Regions from separate parts of the Neorhizobium sp. LjRoot104 genome, predicted to be linked through region 2. Evidence: riboswitches for the same ligand, from Rfam matches in the RefSeq annotation. Region 2 holds a riboswitch; the other holds the start of a gene.
The links. Region 2 has a riboswitch for S-adenosylmethionine ahead of ACSQ8R_RS00555 (O-succinylhomoserine sulfhydrylase). Riboswitches for the same ligand answer to the same signal wherever they lie in the genome.
Positions count from the first base shown of each region.

Region 1: another riboswitch for S-adenosylmethionine. It lies ahead of metA (homoserine O-acetyltransferase MetA); the one in region 2 lies ahead of ACSQ8R_RS00555 (O-succinylhomoserine sulfhydrylase).

Region 1 is NZ_CAXURS020000001.1:3,687,819-3,698,820, reverse strand. Features, by position in the region: gene ACSQ8R_RS18290 (response regulator) at 1-403, opposite strand, end outside; gene ACSQ8R_RS18285 (ABC-F family ATP-binding cassette domain-containing protein) at 563-2,383, opposite strand; gene ACSQ8R_RS18280 (thiamine diphosphokinase) at 2,386-3,045, opposite strand; gene ACSQ8R_RS18275 (AAA family ATPase) at 3,140-3,979, shown strand; SAM riboswitch at 4,032-4,109, shown strand; gene metA (homoserine O-acetyltransferase MetA) at 4,169-5,089, shown strand; gene ACSQ8R_RS18265 (vWA domain-containing protein) at 5,101-6,282, shown strand; gene ACSQ8R_RS18260 (aldose epimerase family protein) at 6,379-7,401, shown strand; gene ACSQ8R_RS18255 (methyl-accepting chemotaxis protein) at 7,700-9,826, shown strand; gene ACSQ8R_RS18250 (PAS domain S-box protein) at 9,891-11,002, opposite strand, start outside.
Region 2 is NZ_CAXURS020000001.1:99,360-110,361, forward strand. Features, by position in the region: gene ACSQ8R_RS00500 (dihydrodipicolinate synthase family protein) at 1-234, opposite strand, end outside; gene ACSQ8R_RS00505 (ribonuclease activity regulator RraA) at 234-938, opposite strand; gene ACSQ8R_RS00510 (uroporphyrinogen decarboxylase family protein) at 1,101-2,132, shown strand; gene ACSQ8R_RS00515 (alpha/beta fold hydrolase) at 2,439-3,146, shown strand; gene ACSQ8R_RS00520 (extradiol ring-cleavage dioxygenase) at 3,143-3,496, shown strand; gene ACSQ8R_RS00525 (class III extradiol dioxygenase family protein) at 3,489-4,331, shown strand; gene ACSQ8R_RS00530 (YciI family protein) at 4,321-4,662, shown strand; gene ACSQ8R_RS00535 (hypothetical protein) at 4,687-4,851, shown strand; gene ACSQ8R_RS00540 (DUF6074 family protein) at 4,848-5,102, shown strand; tRNA gene ACSQ8R_RS00545 (tRNA-Gly) at 5,167-5,240, opposite strand; gene ACSQ8R_RS00550 (2'-deoxycytidine 5'-triphosphate deaminase) at 5,294-6,388, opposite strand; SAM riboswitch at 6,463-6,541, shown strand; gene ACSQ8R_RS00555 (O-succinylhomoserine sulfhydrylase) at 6,585-7,769, shown strand; gene apaG (Co2+/Mg2+ efflux protein ApaG) at 7,931-8,323, shown strand; gene ACSQ8R_RS00565 (tannase/feruloyl esterase family alpha/beta hydrolase) at 8,438-10,012, shown strand; gene ACSQ8R_RS00570 (Hsp33 family molecular chaperone) at 10,051-11,002, opposite strand, start outside.

The sequences.
Region 1 (11,002 bases), 3.6 Mb from region 2:
TCCCGCCGAGACGGTTGGCGACGGCATAGTCGATCGTCTTCTCGACCACATCAGGCATGACCGGTTTGGTGAGGACGCCGAGCGACCCTTTGATGCCGGCTTCCACGTCGTCCGGGTTGCCCGTCATGAACACGACGGTGATGCCATACTGCTCCGCAAGCTCGCGGCCGATCTCCGGACCGGTCCGACCGTCGGAAAGATTGACATCGACGAGGGCAATATCGGCATAGGCAGCGAGCGCCAGGGCGTGTTTGCGGGCATTGGCAAAACCAGCGACTTTCAGGCCCATGGATTCGATCGTCTCTGCCACATCGAGCGCGATCAGAAACTCGTCTTCGACGATCATAACTCTTTGATTCATCGCCTCAGTGGCCAGCCGACGACGCGTAACATTTGTCAGCATTGGATGCCCCCATTCGGTTGATCGGTTCCCGGAAGGCCGATGCGTCCCCGGGACATCTCGACCACTGTTCACACTGAGAACGTCTCGGGACATCATATGTTCCGGTCCGCGACAAATATTTTTTCAGCTAACTACTTGTTAAGCTTAACAAATCGCAAATCAGCCTTCGATTTCCTCACGCAGCATTTCGAGTTCCAGCCATTCCTCTTCCATTTTGCTGATGCTTTGACGCAGCTTTTCCATCTCCGCCGCCAGCTTGTTGAAGGCGGCCGGATCCTTGCTGAAGAGGTTCGGATCGGCCATTTTCTCCTCGCGGGCGGCGATCTCGGCCTGCGCCTTTGCCATTTCCTTCGGCAGGTTTTCGAGCGCGAACTTCTGCTTGAAGGAGAGCTTGCCCTTGCCCCGGGGGGCTTCGGCGGCGGGAACCGCCGCATCGGCTTTTGCCTTGTCCGCCTTTTCCGCGCGACGCCTTTCTTCCTGCGCGCCTTTGCGCTGCGCCAGCATATCGGTGTAGCCGCCGGCATACTCGATCCAGCGGCCGTCCGGTGCGTCGGGATTGGCGGGGGCGATGGTCGAGGTCACGGTCCGGTCGAGGAAGTCTCGGTCGTGGCTGACGAGGATGACGGTGCCGGTGTAGCCGGCGACGATTTCCTGCAGCAGGTCGAGCGTCTCGATGTCGAGGTCGTTGGTCGGTTCGTCCAATATCAAGAGGTTCGAGGGCCTTGCCATGATGCGGGCGAGCATCAGCCGGGCGCGCTCGCCGCCGGAGAGGTTCTTGATCGGTGTCCTGATCTGTTCCGGCTGGAACAAAAAGTCCTTCATGTAGCCCGCGACATGCCGCTGCTCGCCGTTGACCAGCAGCGTCTCGCCACGACCGTCCGTCAGATAATGGGACAGCGTGTCTTCGGGGTTCAGGTCTTCGCGCTTCTGGTCGAGCGTTGCGATTTCCAGATTGGTGCCGAGCTTGACGGTGCCGGTATCGGGCGCCAGCTGGCCGGTCAGCATTTTCAGAAGCGTCGTCTTGCCGGCGCCGTTCGGGCCGACGAGACCGATGCAGTCGCCGCGATGCACGCGGATCGAGAACGGCGCGACGATCGGCCGGTCATAGCTCTTGGTGATGTTTTCCGCCTCGATGACCAGCTTGCCGGATTCGCGGCCTTCGCTGACGCTCGCCTGCACCGTGCCCTGCGGTCCCTTGTGGCCGCGATAATTGCTGCGCATCGTCTGCAGTTCGCCGAGGCGGCGCATGTTGCGCTTGCGACGGGCGGTGACGCCGTAGCGCAGCCAGTGTTCCTCGCGCTCGATCGCCTTGCCGAGCTTGTGCTGTTCCAGCTCTTCCGCCTCCAGCACCTCATCGCGCCAGGCTTCGAACTCGCCGAAACCGCGGTTGAGGCGTCGCGACGTGCCGCGGTCGAGCCAGACGGTGGCATTCGAGACCTTTTCGAGGAAACGCCTGTCGTGGGAGATCACCACCAGCGCGCTTCTGGTCTTGCGCAACTCGTCTTCCAGCCATTCGATGGTCGGCAGGTCGAGATGGTTGGTCGGCTCGTCGAGCATCAGGATGTCCGGCTCGGGCGCCATGACGCGGGCAAGCGCCGCGCGGCGGGACTCGCCGCCGGAGAGCGTGTTCGGGTCTTCCTGGCCGGTGAGGCCCAGATGTTCGAGCAGATAGGTGACGCGATAGGGATCGTCGCCCGGGCCGAGGCCTGCTTCGGCATAGGCCTGCACGGTCGAAAACCCGGCGAAATCCGGTGCCTGTTCGAGATAGCGGATGGTCGAGGATGGATGACGGAATACCTCGCCTGACTGGGGCTCGACCATGCCGGCGGCGATCTTCATCAGGGTCGATTTGCCGGAACCGTTGCGGCCGACGAGGCAGATGCGGTCGCCAGGCTCCACCTGCATGCCGGCGCCGGCGAGCAGCGGCGCACCGCCGAAGCTCAGGAAGATATCGTCGAGTTTCAGAATTGGGGGCGCCAAAGTCAGGCTCCTGTAAAGTCGTAGGGGCGGGCAAGGATCATCGCCCTGCCGCTCTTTAGATGGAATTCCACAGGGCCTTCCGCAACGTTGGAGACGGTGCGCGAGGAGCCGAAGGGAAGCGAGAAGTTGTCGAGCGGATATCGTGCGCCGATGATATCGAGCCCTTCGAGGGCTGAAAAACCGACGACGGAAAAGAGCGAGCCCCGGGGCAGGTCGAGCGTCTTGCCATTGCCGGGGAGGAGAGGGGTTGCCTCTTCGTCGCCGGCGGCGAGCATGACGTCAAGGCCGCTTTCCGCCAGGTTCATCGCATGAAAGAAGTGCTGGAGCGCATGATCGCTGCGCTCGCCGCCCATCGCGCCGGCGAAGATCAGTCGCGTGGCCCCGCGCCGGATCGCCTCGGCAGTGGCGATCTCGCCGTCCGTCTCGTTCTTGGCCGGCGGAAAGGCCTGCCGTTCGACGCCCGGGAACTGCGCGATCAGCGCGGCATCGGAGGAATCGAAATCGCCGACCCAGAGTTCCGGCGTCACACCCAGCGCCACCGCGTGGCGCATGCCGCTGTCGGCCGCGATGAGGCGGCTGCCGGCGACCGCGTCGCGCAGGCGGTCGGTGACGGTCAGATTGCCGCCAAGCAGAATGGTGAAGGTCGAATGGCTCATGCGCATTGCCCATAGCGCAAAGCCGGCACAAAGGGAAAGCTGTTGCACCGCCGGGGATGAGCTTTTAGTTTGCGGCGCGTTGATCGATCAGGATGCCGAAATGCAGTTTCAGGGTACCGCGGACTATATTGCCGACAAGGATCTGATGGTGGCGGTCAACGCCGCGATCCGGCTCGAACGCCCGCTGCTGGTGAAAGGCGAGCCGGGAACGGGCAAGACCGAGCTGGCGCGGCAGGTGGCGGCCGCCCTCGGTCTCGACCTGATCGAGTGGAACATCAAGTCCACCACCAAGGCGCAGCAGGGACTTTACGAATACGACGCCGTATCGCGGCTGCGTGACAGCCAGCTCGGCGACGAGCGCGTTCATGACGTCGCCAACTATATCCGCCGCGGCAAGCTGTGGCAGGCCTTTGCCTCCGACAAGAAGCTGGTGCTGCTGATCGACGAGATCGACAAGGCGGATATCGAATTCCCGAACGATCTCTTGCAGGAACTCGACCGCATGGAATTCCATGTCTACGAGACCGGCGAGATGGTGAAGGCCAAGGTCCGGCCGATCGTCATCATCACCTCCAACAACGAGAAGGAACTGCCGGACGCCTTCCTGCGCCGCTGTTTCTTCCATTATATCCGCTTTCCGGACGTCGACACGCTCGCCCGCATCGTCGAGGTTCATTATCCCGGCATCAAGCAGGCGCTGGTGCGCAATGCGCTGACGCAGTTCTACGAGATCCGCGAAATGCCGGGGCTGAAGAAGAAGCCCTCGACCTCCGAGGCGCTCGACTGGATCCGCCTGCTGGTTTCCGACGATGTCGATCCAACCGACCTGCGCGGCGACGTCAGGAATGCGCTTCCGAAGCTGCATGGCGCGCTGCTCAAGAACGAGCAGGACGTGCATCTGTTCGAGCGAATGGCCTTCATGGCGCGGCGGGAGCGGTAGGCGGTAAATTATGCTCCCATTGACGGAGCCTGTAGCAAGGCGTATTTGAGCATTGTGAATTCGTGGTGATTTGGCCGGCCGGCTTGCAGCCACGTTAAAAAAGTCGCTAAAGGGCCGCGAGAAGATGTCTTCCCACGGACCGGTCGCGATTTTGTCGTTGCCGGTTTTTTATTTTCGTTGGGTAAAGACATGCCGATCAAGATTCCCGATACGCTGCCCGCCTTCAGCACCCTCGTTTCCGAGGGCGTGCGGGTGATGACCGAAACCAACGCGGTGCGGCAGGACATTCGTCCGCTGCAGATCGGGCTTCTCAACCTCATGCCGAACAAGATTAAGACCGAACTGCAGATGGCGCGCCTCGTCGGCGCCTCGCCGCTGCAGGTCGAGTTCTCGCTGGTCCGCATTGGCGGCCACAAGGCCAAGAACACGTCGGAAGATCATCTTCTTTCCTTCTACGAGACCTGGGAAGAGGTAAAGCACCGTAAGTTCGACGGCTTCATCATCACCGGTGCACCGATCGAGACGCTTGCCTTCGAGGACGTCACCTATTGGGACGAAATGAGACAAATCCTCGACTGGACGGCGACCAACGTGCATTCGACCATGAACGTCTGCTGGGGCGCGATGGCGGCGATCTACCATTTCCACGGGGTTCCGAAATACGAGCTCAAGGAAAAGGCGTTCGGCGTTTATCGCCACCGCAACCTCGTGCCGTCCTCGATCTATCTCAACGGCTTTTCGGACGATTTTCAGGTGCCGGTATCGCGCTGGACGGAAGTGCGCCGTCCCGACATCGAACAGCATCCCGACCTCGAAATCCTGATGGAATCCGAGGAAATGGGCATCTGCCTGGTGCACGAGAAGGCCGGCAAGCGGCTCTACATGTTCAACCATGTGGAATACGACTCCACGTCGCTCGCCGACGAATATTTCCGCGACGTCAATGCCGGCGTGCCGATCAAGATGCCGCACAACTACTTCCCGCATAACGACGATACGCTGACGCCCTTGAACCGTTGGCGCAGCCATGCACATCTCCTGTTCGGCAACTGGATCAACGAGATCTACCAGACGACCCCTTATGATCTGGAGAAGATCGGCACCGAATAGGTTTCGACGCGATGTTCATCCCTTTCTTCCTTCACCTGAAAGAAGCCAGGATCCCGGTGACGCTGCGGGAATTCCTGGACCTTCTTGAAGGCATGCAGGAGGGGATCGCGGATTTCGATGTCGAAGCCTTCTATTTCCTCGCCCGCACCGCGCTGGTGAAGGACGAGCGGCATATCGACAGGTTCGACCAGGTCTTTTCGTCCTATTTCCGCGGGCTGGAGGCGATCTCCGGCGAGCCCGGCCTGGATGTCGCCGATATCCCCGAGGAATGGCTGCGCAAGCTCGTCGAGAAGCACTTGACCGACGAGGAGAAAAAACTCGTCGAGGCGCTCGGCGGCTTCGAGAAGCTGATGGAGACGCTGCGGAAGCGACTGGAGGAACAGAAGGGCCGGCATCAGGGCGGCTCGAAATGGATCGGCACCGGCGGCACGTCGCCCTTCGGCGCCTATGGCTACAATCCGGAAGGGGTGCGGATCGGCCAGGACCAGTCCCGCCATCGCCGGGCGGTGAAGGTCTGGGACAAGCGCGAGTTCGCCGATTTCGACGACAAGGTCGAGCTTGGCACCCGCAACATCAAGTTGGCGCTGAAGCGGTTGCGGCGATGGGTGCGGGAAGGGGCGGCCGAGGAATTCGACCTGCCGGGCACGATCCGTTCCACTGCAGAGCATGGTTATCTCGACGTACAGACGCGGCCCGAACGGCGCAATGCGGTCAAGCTGTTGATGTTCTTCGATGTGGGCGGCTCGATGGACGATCACATCCGCGTCGTCGAAGAACTGTTCTCGGCGGCTCGTGCAGAGTTCAGGCATATGGAGCATTTCTACTTCCACAATTGCCTCTACGAAGGCGTGTGGAGGGAGAACCGCCGCCGGGCCGAACGGATGCCGACGCTCGATCTCATCCGCAGCTACGGCGCCGACTACAGAGTGATTTTCGTCGGCGATGCTTCGATGAGCCCCTATGAGATCACCCATACGGGCGGGTCGGTGGAGCACTGGAACCAGGAGCCGGGCGAGGCCTGGATCCGGCGCGTCACCGATCACTTCCATCGCTGCGTCTGGCTCAATCCGGTGCCGCAGGACCATTGGAGCCATACGACCTCGATCGGGGTGATGCGGCGGCTGATGACCGAACGAATGTTTCCGCTGACGCTCGGCGGGCTGGAACAGGCGACCCGTACACTCACCCGCTGAGTTTGCTTTTCCCGGAAGTTTATCGGTCGGCGGCGTTGCGGCCTGCCGTCAAATCGCGCAGTTTGCCGCAAAACCTATTGCTGGAGGAGCAGTCCCATGGCGGATCAGAATTTCGAAGTTTTCGGCACCACGGAAAAGGGCGAAACCGTCTATCGCGTCCGGATTTCCGGCGGCGGGCTGACGGCCAGCGTCATCACCTGGGGGGCTGTCATCCAGGACCTCAGGCTCGAAGGCCACCAGCCGCCGCTCGTGCTCGGCTTGGAACGGTTTGAGGACTACCTGAACCACTCGCCCTATTTCGGCGCGACGCCAGGCCGGTCGTCCAATCGTATCGGCGGCGGCCGCTTCACGCTGGACGGCAAGCCATATCAGCTGGAACTCAACGAGCGGGGCGTCACCCATCTCCATGGCGGCTCGGACGGTATCGGCCGGAGCAACTGGGCGATTGTCGAACATGCTACCGACAAGGTGGTACTGCGGATCACCGATCCCGACGGTCGTGCCGGCTATCCGGGAAACTGCACGGTCACGGCGACTTACCAACTCAAAAAGGACGGCGTCCTTTCCGTCGTTTACGAATCCACCACGGATCAGCCGACGCTCGCCAATATCTGTCAGCATACCTATTTCAATCTCGACGGCCGCGATGATGCGCTCGACCATGACATCATGATCGCTGCCGACCATGTGCTCGTCCTCGACGATAAGCAGGTGCCGACCGGCGAATTGATGGATGTCGCCGGCACGCCTTTCGACCTGCGCGACATGGGGCCGATGAAGCGCTTCGAAGGCAACGCTCAAGTTCTGTTCGATCACAATTTCTGCCTGTCGCCGGAGCGGACGGCCAAGCGTTCCGTGGCTTTGGCGCGCAGCATCCATTCCGGCGTGTCGATGGAAGTTCGCACCACCGAGCCGGGCGTTCAGCTTTATGCCGCCTTCAAGCTGCCGCAGATCCCCGTGCCGGGCCTTGACGGACGCCGCTACGGGCCGTTTGCCGGGTTCTGCCTGGAAACCCAGGTCTGGCCGGATGCCGTCAACCACGCCAATTTCCCGAATGCGGTGCTGCGTCCGGGCGAGGTGTTGCGGCAGGAAACGGACTACGTCTTTTCCAAGCAATGATCGCGGCGGGCCGCGTCTGGCGCGGATCGTGCTCGCTGCTCAAATAATTCCTGCCGTACAAACCCGGCTTGCTTGAGCGCACATGTAAAATTGGTAAGCTGCGGATTCCGCTTGTAATCCAACGGGTTCCGAAGATTTCAGAAGCAAGTTTATCGCTGCCGTTTTACATTGTGGAACGCTGCAGGATTCTGACATTAGTTAAATTTCAACCGATTTCGGCATAGTTTTCTTCAGGATTGGCCTTTCCGCCCGCCGGGCGGCGGCCCTCTGTTTTTGCAGAGCACAATTCGAGGGACATATGAACGAGATCAGCATCAGGAAGCCACTGTCGAGACGGCTTACCTTCTTCGGGTTTGCAGCCGTGCTTTTTGCAAGCGTGGTGATCGGCGGGCTTGCCTGGGAGCGCCAGTCGAACATGACCGAGCAGGCGCTGCAGACGGAGCTCGATAGCGATCTTGCGGTCATCCAGGACGATATGGCCGCCCAGGGGCGTGCCGCTTCCGCACTGGCGCTGACGATCGCATCGCTGCCGGAAACTTCCCCGCTCATCCTCGCCAACGATCGGCAGGGCCTGCTTTCCCGCTACTCCAATATGAAGACCGTGAAGGAAACGAGCGGCCTCGAAATGATCACCTTCAGCACCGCGACGGCCGATGTGGTCGCCCGCGTGCACGATCCGGATGTGTTTGGCGACAATATCAAGGCGCGCCGCAAGATGGTGGCGACCTCGCTCAGCGACAAGAAACTGGTCGTCGGCATCGAGACCGGCCGCACCGCGGTGAGCCTGTTCGCTACCGCGCCGGTGGTCACGGACGGCAAGATCATCGGTGTCGTGGACGTCGGGCTGAAGCTCGTCGATGCCTATTTTTCCCGGCTGACCAAGGAAGTGAACGCCTATGTCACGCTCTACACCAAGGGTGCCGACAAGTTCGACAAGCAGGCTTCCACCTATGGCGGCAATCCGATCCTGAGCGGCCCCGAGCTGCAGGAGGCCTATGACAAGGGCGCCGTGCGGCGTTATGCCGATATCGGCGGCAAGCATTACGCCGTCGAGGCCGTTCCGCTCCTCGATTTTTCCGGAACCAAGGTCGGCGTTCTGGAAATCGCCTCCGACATCACGCCGCTGGTCGCCGCCAGCGAAACGGCGCTGTGGATGACCGCACTCGGCACTGTCGCCGTTTCGATCCTGTCGCTGATCGGCTTCCTGATCTTCGCCCGGTCGCTCGGCGGCACCGTGCGCCGCCTGACCACGACGATGACCAAGCTCGCCGCCGGCGATCTCGGCGCCGAGGTAAGCGGACAGGAGCGCCAGGACGAACTCGGCGCCATGGCGCGTGCCGTTCAGGTCTTCAAGGCCTCGGCCGAGGAGAATGTCCGGCTCGAACAGCAGGCATCGGAGGCCCGCGAGACGCAGGAGCACCAGCGCCAGCGCCAGTCGGCGATCGACAACGCCAAGGGCGAAGATCTGCGCGCCTTCGTGCACGCCATCGAGGAGGGCTTCAACCGGCTTGCCGGCGGCGATCTGACCGTCCGTATGGACCGTGCCGTTGCGGCGGAGTTCGAGCCGATCCGCGCCAAGTTCAATAGCTCGGTCGGCAATCTCGAAGAGGCGATCGGCTCCGTCGTCGGCGCCGTGGGCACGATCCGCGCCGGCCTGCAGGAAATCTCGATCGCCTCCAACGATCTCGCCAAGCGCACCGAACAGCAGGCGGCGAGCCTCGAGGAGACCGTGGCGGCACTCGGCCAGGTGACCTCGGCCGTCAACGACAGCGCCAGCGGCGCAAGCCGCGCCCAGGGCGTCGCGTCGCTTGCCCAGCAGAAGGCACAGCGCGGTGGCGAAATCGTCGCGAGCGCGGTCGCCGCCATGGCTGCCATCGAAGGCTCGGCCGATCAGATCAACCGCATTATCGGCGTGATCGACGACATCGCCTTCCAGACCAACCTGCTTGCACTGAACGCGGGCGTCGAAGCCGCCCGTGCAGGCGAAGCCGGCCGCGGGTTCGCGGTCGTCGCCCAGGAAGTCCGCGGGCTTGCCCAGCGCTCGGCCGATGCCGCAAAGGAGATCAAGGCGTTGATCTCCACCTCGTCGGCGCAGGTCAAGCAGGGCGTCGAGCTCGTCACCGCCTCCGGCAAATCGCTCGACGACATCGTCAGCGAAGTGGCGCAGATGAGCACTTTCGTGAACACGATCACCTCCAGCACCAGCGAGCAGGCGACCAGCCTGCGCGAAGTGGCGGCCTCCGCCGACCAGATGGACAAGGTGACCCAGCAGAACGCCGCGATGGTGGAGGAAACCACCGCCGCCGCCCAGAGCCTGACGCAGGAAACCGACAGCCTCGCCGACATGGTGGCCCGTTTCAAGACGAATGCCGGGGCAGTCTCCCAGAATTATGCTTCCGGCGGCTATCGCTCGCGCGCAGCCTGATCGGGCGATTTTCCCAATCGATGACGCCGCCAGCCGCAAGCTGGCGGCGCTTTCCGTTTTCCGGCTATGTCGGCTGGATCATGCGGCGCAGCTCGCCCTCCAGCAGCGTCATATTCACAGGTTTTCGGATCGTCGTCCGGTTTCTGAAGCTGTGGTGATCATCGAGCTGCTCGTATCCAGTGCAGAACAGGAAGGGCACGCCGTGGATCTGCAGCCATTCCGCAAATGGGTAGACGGGCCTTCCCGCAAGATTGACATCGAGGACGGCGACGTCGGGAAGCTGCGAACCGCCGACCAGGCGCATGGCTTCATCGGCAGTTGCCGCCGGTCCGACCACTTCCCAGCCGCGCGATTCAAGTTCGTTGCAGAGCTCCATGGCGATGAGCGTCTCGTCCTCGACGACAAGTATCCGTCCTGCCGAGCCGGCCTCCGACGGCTTGGGCGCGACCTCCTCGCCAGAAACCGGGGCGCCTGAAATATCGGGACGGTAGACGGATCGGGGCAGTGTCGCGATCAGGCACATGCCGGTTCGGGGCCAACTGATGTCGAGTTTGCCCGCCAATTGGCGAGTGGCGACTTCCATCACCAGGGTGGAGCCGAAGCCCCTGGTTTCCGGCTTCTGCACCACCGGTCCGCCTGTCTCGCTCCAGCGGAGTTCCAGTTCCGAAGACGGAAGGATGCGCCAGGAGACATCCACCCGCCCTTCTGCGACCGACAATGCCCCGTACTTGACCGCGTTGGTGGCAAGCTCATGGATGAGGAGGCTGACCGGCTGCACGGTATTGGGAGTGAGGGTGACGGCGGGGCCGCCGATCATGAGCTGATTGACGCCCTGATAGGCCCGGGTTTCCTCGGTGAGGACCGCGGTGAGGTCTCCGCCCTGCCACCGGTTCTGGGCGAGCAGCGAATGGGCGCGGCTCAGCGCCGAAACGCGACCCCGAACCGCGACGATGAAAGCCTCCTTGGTTTCGGCGCGGGTCAGCGACACGAGGGCCTGCACCACCGCCAGGGCGTTCTTGGCCCGGTGATCGACCTCACGAGCCAGCAACTGGCGGGAATCCTCGTTGGCCTTGCGTTCGGTGATGTCGCGCAAAATCACCGTCGCGAGCTTTCCATCGCCGATCTGTACCTGCGAGATCGACGCTTCCAAAGGGAATTCCTCGCCATTGGCGCGCA
Region 2 (11,002 bases):
GACGATGATCGGCACTTTGGCGCGAGAAACGACCCTCTTGATGATGGCACGGCTTTCGTCCGGCTCCATCTTCGGGGCTTCGCCCATGATGCCGAGAATGGTGATGCCGGTGCAGCCGCTCTGCTCATAAAAATCCGTCAGCCGGTCGATCGAATTGAAATCGATCGATCCATCCTCGAAGAATGGCGTTGTGGCGATGGCGTAAACGCCCTTGGACTCAATCCCGAAAGTCATTATTGCGCGTCCTTCCAGGCCTGGTAACGGGCTTTCGTTTCCGCATTCATCGGGTAGAGGCCCGGCAGCGGCACGCCGCGGTCCACCTCGGTCATGATCCAGCCTTCCATGCGCTCCTGTTCCGGCGCCTCGGCGACGACCGCGTCAAGCAGTTTTGCGGGGATCAGCACCGCGCCGTCCTCGTCCACGACGACGATATCATCCGGGAAAACCGCGACACCGCCGCAGGAGATCGGCTCCTGCCAGCCGACGAAGGTGAGGCCGGCGACGGAAGGCGGGGCGGCGATACCGTCGCACCAGACCTTCATGCCGCTGCCGAGCACGCCTTCCGCGTCGCGCATCACGCCGTCGGTCACGAGAGCCGCCACGCCGCGCTTCGCCATCCGGGAGCAGAGAATGTCGCCGAAAATACCGGCATCGGTGACGCCGAGCGCATCCGCGACCGCGACGCAGCCTTCCGGCATCGCCTCGATCGCCGCGCGGGTGGAAATCGGCGAGGCCCAGCTCTCCGGTGTCGCGAGATCTTCACGGGCGGGCACGAAACGCAGCGTGAAGGCTGGCCCGACCACGCGGCCCTGGCCCGGCCTCAGCGGCTTGGTACCGCGCATCCAGACATTGCGCAGGCCCTTCTTCAAAAGCACCGTGGTCAGCGTGGCGGTGGAGACGCCCTTCAGCGTCTCGATGATCTTGGGATCCAGCGGCATGTATTCTCCTTGGGAATATTGAATGCCGCCTTCGCAGACGGCGGGCGATATTCGGTCGCGACTTCTCGTTCGTCAAGGAACTAACGCCCTCTCGTCATTGACACGATAGCCGTCTGTCGAGGTATAACGTCTTTCAACACTGACACATGGGAGGATGAGACAGTGCTTTTTCCAACGACACTCGTCGGCAGTTATCCGCAGCCGGAATGGCTGATCGATCGCGCCAAGCTTGCGGGCCGTTTCCCGCCACGCGTCCGTGCCAGGGAGCTCTGGCGCATCCCCCAGGAATACCTCGCCGAAGCGCAGAATGACGCGACGATCATGGCGATCAAGGCTCAGGAGGAGGCGGGCCTCGATATCATCACCGATGGCGAGATCCGCCGCGAGAGCTATTCGAACCGCTTCGCGACCGCGCTCGAAGGGGTCGATCTCGACAATCCTGGATCGGCGCTCGATCGTTCCGGCCATCCGAACCCCGTGCCGCGTATTACCGGCAAGATCCGCCGCAAGCACGCGGTGGAGGCCGAGGACGTGAAATTCCTGCGCAGCCACACGGACCGCAAGATCAAGATCACCGTTCCCGGCCCCTTCACCATGTCGCAGCAGGCCCAGAACGACTTCTACAAATCGGAAGAAGAAGCCGCCTACGATTACGCCGACGCGGTGAACGCCGAAATCCGGGACCTCTTCGCCGCCGGCGCCGACGTGGTGCAGATTGACGAGCCCTACATGCAGGCGCGGCCGCAGAAGGCCGAGCAATACGGACTTGCCGCGCTCAACCGGGCGCTTGACGGCGTCCAGGGCACGACGGCCGTGCATATCTGCTTCGGTTATGCGGCCATCATCCACGAGCGGCCGTCGGGCTATTCCTTCCTGACCCAGCTTTCGGGTTGCTCTTGCCACCAGGTGTCGCTCGAAACCGCGCAATCGAACCTCGATTGCTCGACGCTGACAGGCCTTTCCGGCAAGACGCTGATGCTCGGCGTCATCGACCTGTCGGACATGAATATCGAGACCCCGGAAACCGTCGCCGACCGGATCCGCCGGGCGCTGCCCTATGTCGAGGCCAGGAACATCATCGTCGCACCGGATTGCGGCATGAAATACCTGCCCCGCGAGGTGGCCTTCGGCAAGATGAAGGCCATGGTCGAAGGCGCCAGGATCATGCGCCGGGAGCTCGGCGAGGCCGCCTGATCTCTGCGTCAATGCCTGGAGTAAAAGGCGATTGCCGCGGCAATCGCCTTTTTTGTTCTGCATCTTTCCGGCGTTTGTTTCTCGCTACCGTATGCCTAGGTTTCAATTTTGTATCCCAAAATTGCAATATTGCGCCACAATCGGCTTAATAATATACCCATTGTGTCCCAAATGAATTCCATGTATACATGACGGCGAGGATGTCTCCGGCGGAACGGGCCGATGATCTCCCGGCAATTTCAATGACGGCGTCGGCTTGTGGTTCGGGCGATCTGCCCTGCACCGCAGGCTGCCGATGGGAAGATCATGACGACCCTCGTTCTCATTCCTGGCCTGGTGTCGGACACGGTAGTCTGGGCGCCGCTGGCCGAGGCCGCCTCGGGCCTCATGGCAGTTCGCCACGCCGATATCTCCGGCGGCACATCGATCACCGGCATGGCTCGAACGCTTCTCGACGAGACGGATGGCGACATCGTTGCTGTCGGCCACTCGATGGGCGGCCGTGTCGCCATGGAGATGGCGCATATCGCGCCGGAGCGGATCAGTGGCCTGGTGCTGGCCAACACCGGGCATCATCCGAAGCGCGAAGGCGAGGAGATCAAGCGGCAGCAGATGATCGATCTCGGCAACCGCAGCATCGATGAACTGGCGCAGCAATGGCTGCCGCCGATGCTCGACCCAGCCCGGGTTGGTGACAGGCAACTGATCGCACGCCTCCACGCCATGGTCGTCAAGGCGGGTTCGCAGGTTCATGAGCGCCACATTCGCGCCCTCATCGGCCGCCCCGACGCCAGCGCCTATATCGCCGATCTTGGCTGTCCCGTCCTGCTTGTCGCAGCTCGCCAGGATGGCTGGAGCCCGATCGCGCAGCACCGGGAAATTGCCGAGGCCGCGCCGGATACCGAACTCGTCATCATCGAAAATGCCGGGCACTTCGCTCCTGTCGAACGACCCGTGGAAACCGCCGCCGCCATCACCGAATGGCTGGCGCGCAGATTTGGAGAAACCCAATGAGTGAAGCAGCAGCGACAATCCCGGATACCCCGCTCTTCGACCGGGCGGGCTCGATCCGCGGCTACCGGATCAACAAGATGGCGATGGCGCTCGGCCAGCCCGCCAACCGCGCCGCCTTCAAGTCCGATGAAGAAGCCTATCTCGACAGCTTCGGGCTGAGCGCCCACGAAAAGTCCGCGGTCATGGCCCGTGACTGGCATGAAATGGTCCGCCTCGGCGGCAATCTCTTCTTCATCCTGAAGATTTCCGCCGTCGATCCCACCCCGATCACCAGGATCGGCGCGGCCCAGGCGAGCATGGAACACGAAGACTTTCTGCATCTGAGACTGGGAAAAAAACGCAATGGCTAAGATCATCGGTGGGCTCGGAACGAGCCACGTTCCCTCGATCGGTGCGGCACTCGACAAGGGGTTGCGCGATACGCCGGACTGGAAGCCGTTCTTCGACGGTTATGAAGCCGGCAAGCAGTGGATGCGGGACGCCAGGCCCGATATCGCCGTCGTCGTTTTCAACGATCACGGCAATACCTTCTTCCTGGATCGCGTGCCGACCTTCGCCGTCGGCGTCGCCGAAACCTACAATCCGGTCGACGAAGGCTGGGGTCCCCGCGCTATCCCGGCATTCGAGGGAGCCGTGGATTTCTCCTGGCATTTCGTCGACAAGCTGGTAGAGCGCCATTTCGACCCGATGGTCTGCCGCGAGATCGAGGTCGATCACGGCCTGCAGGTGCCGATGGAGTTGTTCTTCGGTCGGCCGGACGCCTGGCCGGTGAAGGTTCTGCCGATCTGGGTCAACACCATCCAGTACCCGATCCCGACCCCGCAGCGTTGCTGGGAAATGGGCAAGGTCCTGCGCGAGGCGATCGAAAGCTGGCCGGGCGACGAACGTGTCGTCATCCTCGGCACCGGCGGCCTGTCGCACCAGCTGCAGGGGGCCCGCGCAGGCTACATCAACCAGGCGGCCGACCGTGCCTGGCTCGACGGCATCGCCAGCAATCCGGAACCCTACCGCGCCATGAGCCGCGAGGACTATGTGGAACAGTTCGGCTCCGAAGGCGCCGAGCTGATCATGTGGCTCGTCATGCGCGCCGCGATGAACAGCGACGTCAACCTCATCCACAAGCACTACCACGCCCCGGCATCGATGACCGGCGCCGGCATGGTCGTCTTGGAAAATGCGGCCTGATCCGATGTTTTTCCTGATGCGCTGCCTGCACCACAAAGGCCAGGACGCCGCCCGCGATACCCACCGCCCGTCGCACCGGGCCTGGGTCCAGTCGGGTGGGGAAGGCCTTGTCGCGGTCCTGATCGGCTCCGCCCTCGTCGATGAAGCCGGTTCATCGATCGGCAATTTCGGGGTTTTGGAGGCAGCAAGCCGCGAAGAGGCGCAGGCCTTCGCCGAAGGCGATCCTTTCAATCGCGCTGGGATCGTCTCGGTGATCGAACTGACGGAGCTGCCTGATACGTTCCAGGCGGCCCGCATCAGCAACCCGATGACCCCGCGGAAGAACGACTAGCGCCGTCTTGAACGAAACGGCAGATTGAAAAAAAATGCGGCGCCGTCCATGCCGGGATGGCGCCGCCTTTTGTTATTCGGCTCGACGCCGGAAAAGGGACAGCTTCAGCCGTTCAGTATTTGTGAAGGACTGGCAGCCAATGTGTTGCAATTCCTGGGCGATTCGTCCGACAGTACGGAGATGGCATGACACTGTTGCAATTCCCCGCCGATCGGCGCACCGCGGACGTCAAACGCTGCGCCGAGGCGCTTCTGCGCCTTCACGGCGAACAGGCGAACCGTTTCTGGCGATCGGAAATGGCTGGTTTTGCGGCAGCTCTCAGAGCCCAAGGCGTGGCAGACGAGGAAATCTCTCGCCAGGCCGGCCTGTTCATGCACGCCGTCCAGATGCAGCTCCAGAGCGATTGCCTCGACGACGACACGAGCCTTGTGGCAGGCTAACCCGCACCGGCCTTCGCGCCGACCGATATCGGCGACCCGGACGCTGCGGAAGAATTTGAAAAGCTGGAGCGGGTGAAGGGAATCGAACCCTCGTATTCAGCTTGGGAAGCTGCTGCTCTACCATTGAGCTACACCCGCGTCGGTTCGCAGATTTCCAACAGACGGCTTCGCCTGTCAAGCCGCAGGTGGTGTCAGGCGCGAAAATGCTTCGACAGCTTCAGGCCCTGTGCCTGGTAGTTCGAGCCAAGGCCGGAACCGTAGATGCCTTCCGGCTTTTCCAGCATGTGCTCGTAGACCAGGCGGCCGACGATCTGGCCGTCTTCGAGGATGAAGGGTACTTCGTGGCTGCGCACTTCGAGCACCGCGCGGCTGCCGCGCCCGCCCGCCGCCTCGTGGCCGAAGCCCGGATCGAAGAAACCGGCATAATGGACGCGGAATTCTCCGACCAGCGGATCGAAGGGCGTCATCTCGGCCGCATAGAGCGGCGGCACGTGCACCGCCTCGCGCGATACGAGGATGTAGAACTCGTCCGGATCGAGGATCAGCTCGTTGCGGCCGCGGCTGTAAAGCGGCTCCCAGAAATCGAAGATATCGTGCTGGGCCTTCTTATCGACGTCGACCACGGCGGTGTGGTGTTTGCCGCGGTAGCCGATCAGCCCGACGCCGTCGCCTGCAAGATCGATCGACAGGGCAATGCCGCCGCCCGAGACATTCGGCTTGGCGGACGCCACCAGGATTTCGTCATTGTGGAGCTGGAGGAGATCCGGTTCGCCGAGCAGGGCATTGCCGACCCGGAAGCGGATCTGCGACAGGCGCGAACCGCGGCGCACCACGATCGGGAACGTGCGCGGCGAGATTTCGAGATAGAGCGGACCGGAGTATCCGGCGGGGATCTTGTCGAATTCCTGGGCGTAGTCGGTGATGACGCGGGTGAAGATGTCGAGCCGGCCGGTGGAGCTTTTCGGATTGGCCGAGGCCGACATGTTGGCCGGCAGGTCGAGCCGCTCCATCAGCGGCACGATGTAGACGCAGCCGGTTTCCAGCACGGCACCCTCGGAAAGGTCGATGACATGAAGCTTGAGGCGGTCCAGCTTGTCGGCCACCAGGCTCGTCGGGCCGGGCATGAAACTCGCGCGGACGCGAAAAGCCTTGGCGCCAAGGCGCAGGTCGAGGCTCGCCGGTTGGACCTGGTCCAGATCGAGCTCGCGCTCCGAGATCAGCCGTCCACTGTCGAAAAGTGCCGCGATCGCGCGGTCCGCCAGAATTCCTGTTTCGCGAGCCATCATGTCTCTCTTAAAGTTTTCGAGGCGACAAAACCAAATGCGAGCCATTGACGCAAGCGGGACGCGGCGCTATGCCACTCTTATCCCGTGGTGATTTGGCCGGTCGGCTTGCAGCCACGTTAAATAAGTGGCTAAAAAGACCGGGTGCGAAACCGGTCTGCTTATGCGACCGGTTTTTTTGTTCTGAAAGAGGACACGCATGACTAACAAATGGCGCCCGGCAACCCAGCTCGTACACGGCGGCACGTTGCGCTCGCAATATGGCGAAACCTCGGAAGCGATCTTCCTCACCCAGGGTTTTGTCTATGACACCTCGGAAGCGGCCGAAGCCCGCTTCAAGGGCGAGACCGACGGTTTCATCTACGCCCGTTACGGCAGCCCCACCAATGACATGTTCGAAAAGCGCATGTGCATGCTGGAAGGCGCCGAAGACGCACGCGCCACCGCCTCGGGCATGGCCGCCGTCACCGCCGCGATCCTCTGCCAGCTGAAGGCCGGCGACCACATCGTCGCGGCCCGCGCGCTGTTCGGCTCCTGCCGCTGGGTGGTCGAGACGCTCGCTCCGAAATACGGCATCGAATGCACGCTGATCGACGGCCGCTTCCTGGAAAACTGGGAAAAGGCGATCACGCCGAAGACCAAGGTGTTCTTCCTGGAAAGCCCGACCAACCCGACGCTCGAAGTGGTCGACATCGCCGGCGTTGCCAGGCTCGCCAACCAGGTCGGCGCCAAGGTCGTCGTCGACAACGTGTTTGCGACGCCGCTCTTCCAGAAGCCGCTGGAACTCGGCGCGCATATCGTTGTCTATTCGGCGACCAAGCATATCGATGGCCAGGGTCGCTGCCTCGGCGGCGTCGTGCTGTCCGACAAGGAATGGATCAACGAGAACCTGCACGACTATTTCCGCCACACCGGCCCGGCCATGTCGCCGTTCAACGCCTGGACGCTGCTGAAGGGTATCGAGACCCTGCCGCTGCGCGTCAGGCAGCAGACGGAGAGCGCTTCGAAGATCGCCGATTTCCTCGCCGACCAGAAACAGGTCGCAAAGGTCATCTATCCGGGCCGCAAGGACCATCCGCAGGCCGATATCATCGCCAGGCAGATGACGGGCGGTTCGACGCTGGTGTGCTTCGAGCTGAAGGGCGGCAAGGAAGCTGCCTTCAAGCTGCAGAACGCGCTGGAGATCGTCAGGATTTCCAACAATCTTGGCGATTCCAAGAGCCTGATCACCCATCCGGCGACGACGACGCACAAGAACTTGACGGACGAGGCCCGTGCTGAACTCGGCATTTCGGCGGGCACGGTGCGCCTGTCGGCCGGCATCGAGGATACCGAAGATCTGATCGAGGATTTCGCCCGCGCGCTTTCCAAGGCGGGCGTATAAGTCTTGGGTTTTCCGGGATGGTGGAGGAGACAACAAATTCACCATCCCGATTATCCTTAACTTCAACAAATCCTCACGCTCGGTTGTTCAAACCGCGAGAATTCTTGACGTTGCGGTCCCTCTGTACAATATCGAAGCAGTGAGAATTGTTGAGGTGTCGCATGTATCGCGCCCGGACAAGAGATATAGATGTCGCCGTCGAACCCTACTATCTGGAGGAGCAATCCAATCCGGAAGAGAGCCGCTATGTCTGGGGCTATCGCATCGTCATCGAAAACCATTCGGCGCTCACGGTGCAGCTCGTGCATCGCTACTGGCACATTACCGACCAGAACGGCATTGTCGACGAGGTGGACGGGCCGGGGGTCGTCGGCGAGCAGCCGCGGCTGAAGCCGGGCGACAGCTACGAATATTCCTCGGGCTGTCCGCTCGACACACCATCGGGGCTGATGTTCGGCCATTACGACATGCAGACAGATGAAGGCGAGACCTTCGAGGTGACGATCCCGGCCTTTTCGCTGGATTCGCCCGGCCTGATGCGCGTGCTCAACTAGGCCGCGCCACCGACGACGGCCCTCAGCTTATGGGTTGCGTCGGTTTTCTATTTGTTGCCCTCTCCCTCCTGCGGCATCTTGGCTCCGTCAAACGGTCTTTGGGAGGAGAACTTGATGACAAGACCCATTCTGCTCGTGTCCTGCGCATTGCTGACGCTTGCCACCTTCACCCCCGCCCTTGCACAAAACAAAAGCAGCTTCATCGACCAGAAGGAGAGGCCGGATTTCGCATCCGCCACCGTCTCGCCGCAGATCGCCTGCGGCATGCTGAACAGCCAGTCATTTGCGGAGGTCACGACGCTGAAGGCCCAGCATGTGGCAGGCGTCGGGAACGTGCCGGGCCATTGCCAGGTAACCGGCTATATCCGCCCGCAGGTTCGCTTCGAGATCACCCTGCCTGACAACTGGAACCGGCGGCTCTACATGTTCGGCAATGGTGGCTATGCCGGCGAGGACCTCGCCGCGGCTTCCAGGATAGCGACCCGCAATGCGGCGCTTTCGAAAGGTTTTCTCACCGTCCAGCAGAATACCGGCCATGATGCGGTAACCTATAAACTTGGAGACTTCGCGGAAGATCTCGGCCTGCTGATCGACTATGGCTCACGCGCAGTGCATGTGACGGTCGATACCGCCAAGGCGATTGCCGCGCGTTATTATGACCGGCATCCCTCCTTCTCCTACTGGGACGGCTGCTCGACCGGCGGACGCCAAGGCCTGATGGCGGCACAACGTTATCCGGGCGATTTCGATGGCATTCTCGCCGGAGCACCGGTCCTCGATCTCACCAATACGCAGATCTGGGGCGTCTGGAATGCACGAGCGCTCTTGAAGGCTCCGATCAGCCGGGCGCAGCTTCCGGTGCTCGCCAAGGCGGTGATGGACAAATGCGATCGCATCGACGGCGCCGGGGACGGGCTGATCGCCGATCCGCGCCAGTGCAATTTCGATCCGGAAAAAGACCTGAAGATCTGCGAGGGGGGCGGTTCCGATTGCTTCACGCGGGCGCAGGTGGAGACACTGAAGACGCTCGCCGGCGGCGTGAAGATCAAGGGCGAGGGGGTTTTCCCCGGCGTGCAGTTCGGCACCGAGGGTGTGGACCCCTCGGGCGTCAGCGGCTGGGACATGTGGATGGTATCCGATCAGGGGCCGAGCCGGCAACTGGCCTATGGCGAGACTTTCGTCAAGAACATGGCGATGCTGCCCGCCCCCGGGAAGGCGATCGACTGGAAGACGTTCGACTTCGATGGCGAATATCCCAAGATCGGCGCGATCCGCGAGATCGTCGATGCCACCAACCCCGATCTCAGCGAGTTCCAAAAGCGCGGCGGGCGGATGATCACCTATTTCGGCTGGTCCGACCCGGCGCTCAACCCGATGATGGGCGTCAACTACTACGAGGCCGTCCGCAAGCAGATGGGCGCCGACCGGACGGCTGAATTTTACCGTCTGTTCATGGTGCCCGGCATGTTCCACTGCACTGCGGGTTACGGCACGGACGTCTTCGACGCCTTCACGCCACTGATGGACTGGGTGGAGAACGGCAAGGCGCCGACGGTGATCCAGGCGAGGCAGATCAGGGAAGGCAAGCCGGTTATGACGCGCCCGCTCTGCCCCTATCCGCAATCGGCGAAATACTCCGGCAGCGGCGATCTGAAGGACGGCGCGAACTTCGAATGCAAGATGCCTTGAATTGAAAACGGCGGGAGGTGACTCCCGCCGTTCGTCAATCAGGCTGCAGCGAATTCGTCCGCCTTGTAGCGATAGGTGGTCGAGCAGAATTCGCAGGTGACGGCGATCTCGCCGTCTTCCTCGCTCGCCTCGATCTCCTCGGCGGAGAAGCCCGAGAGAACGCCCTTGATCTTGTCGCGCGAGCAGCTGCAGCGGTCGAACACCGTGTGCGGCGCATAGACCCGCACGCCCCGCTCATGGAACAGGCGAAACAGCAGCCGTTCGATCGCGACCCGCGGGTCCGTCAGCTCGTCGGTGTCGATCGTTTCCACCAGCGTGCGGGCTTCGGCCCAGGAATCGTCCTCGGCGAATTCGAAGTCGCGTTCGTCACCGTCGCCGCCGTGCAGGTCCGGCTGGCGCATCCGCTCAGGCGCCTGCGGCAGGAACTGCGCGACAAGCCCGCCCGCCCGCCAGTTGTGACGCGGCTTGCCATCGCCATCGCGGTCGAAGAGCTCGGCGACGCCCAGGCGGACCTTGGTCGGGATCTGCTCCGACTGACGGAAATAGACGCCGGCGATCTCCTCGAGGGATGAGCCGTCCATCGGCACGATGCCTTGATACGGTTGCATGCCGCGGCCCTGGTCGATGGTGAAGGCAAGCACTCCGCGTCCCAGAAGGTCGGGCGGCGAGGTTCGGCCTTCCTTGACCGCTTCAGCCAGCGCTTCTTCGTCATAACGGGCATAGGCACGAAGACTGTCGGGCGTCGAGAAATCCGCGACCAGCAGATCGACCGGGCCGTCGCCCTTGGTCTGCACCGTGAATTTGCCATCGAATTTCAGCGAGGTGCCGAGCAGGGCCGTCAGCACGATCGCCTCGGCAAGCAGCCGTGCGACCGGGCCGGGATATTCGTGGCGGCTGAGGATGGAGTTGAGCAGCGGCCCGAGCTGGACCGCACGGCCACGCACGTCAAGACCGTCCACCTGGAAGGGAACGACCCGATCGTCTCCGGCA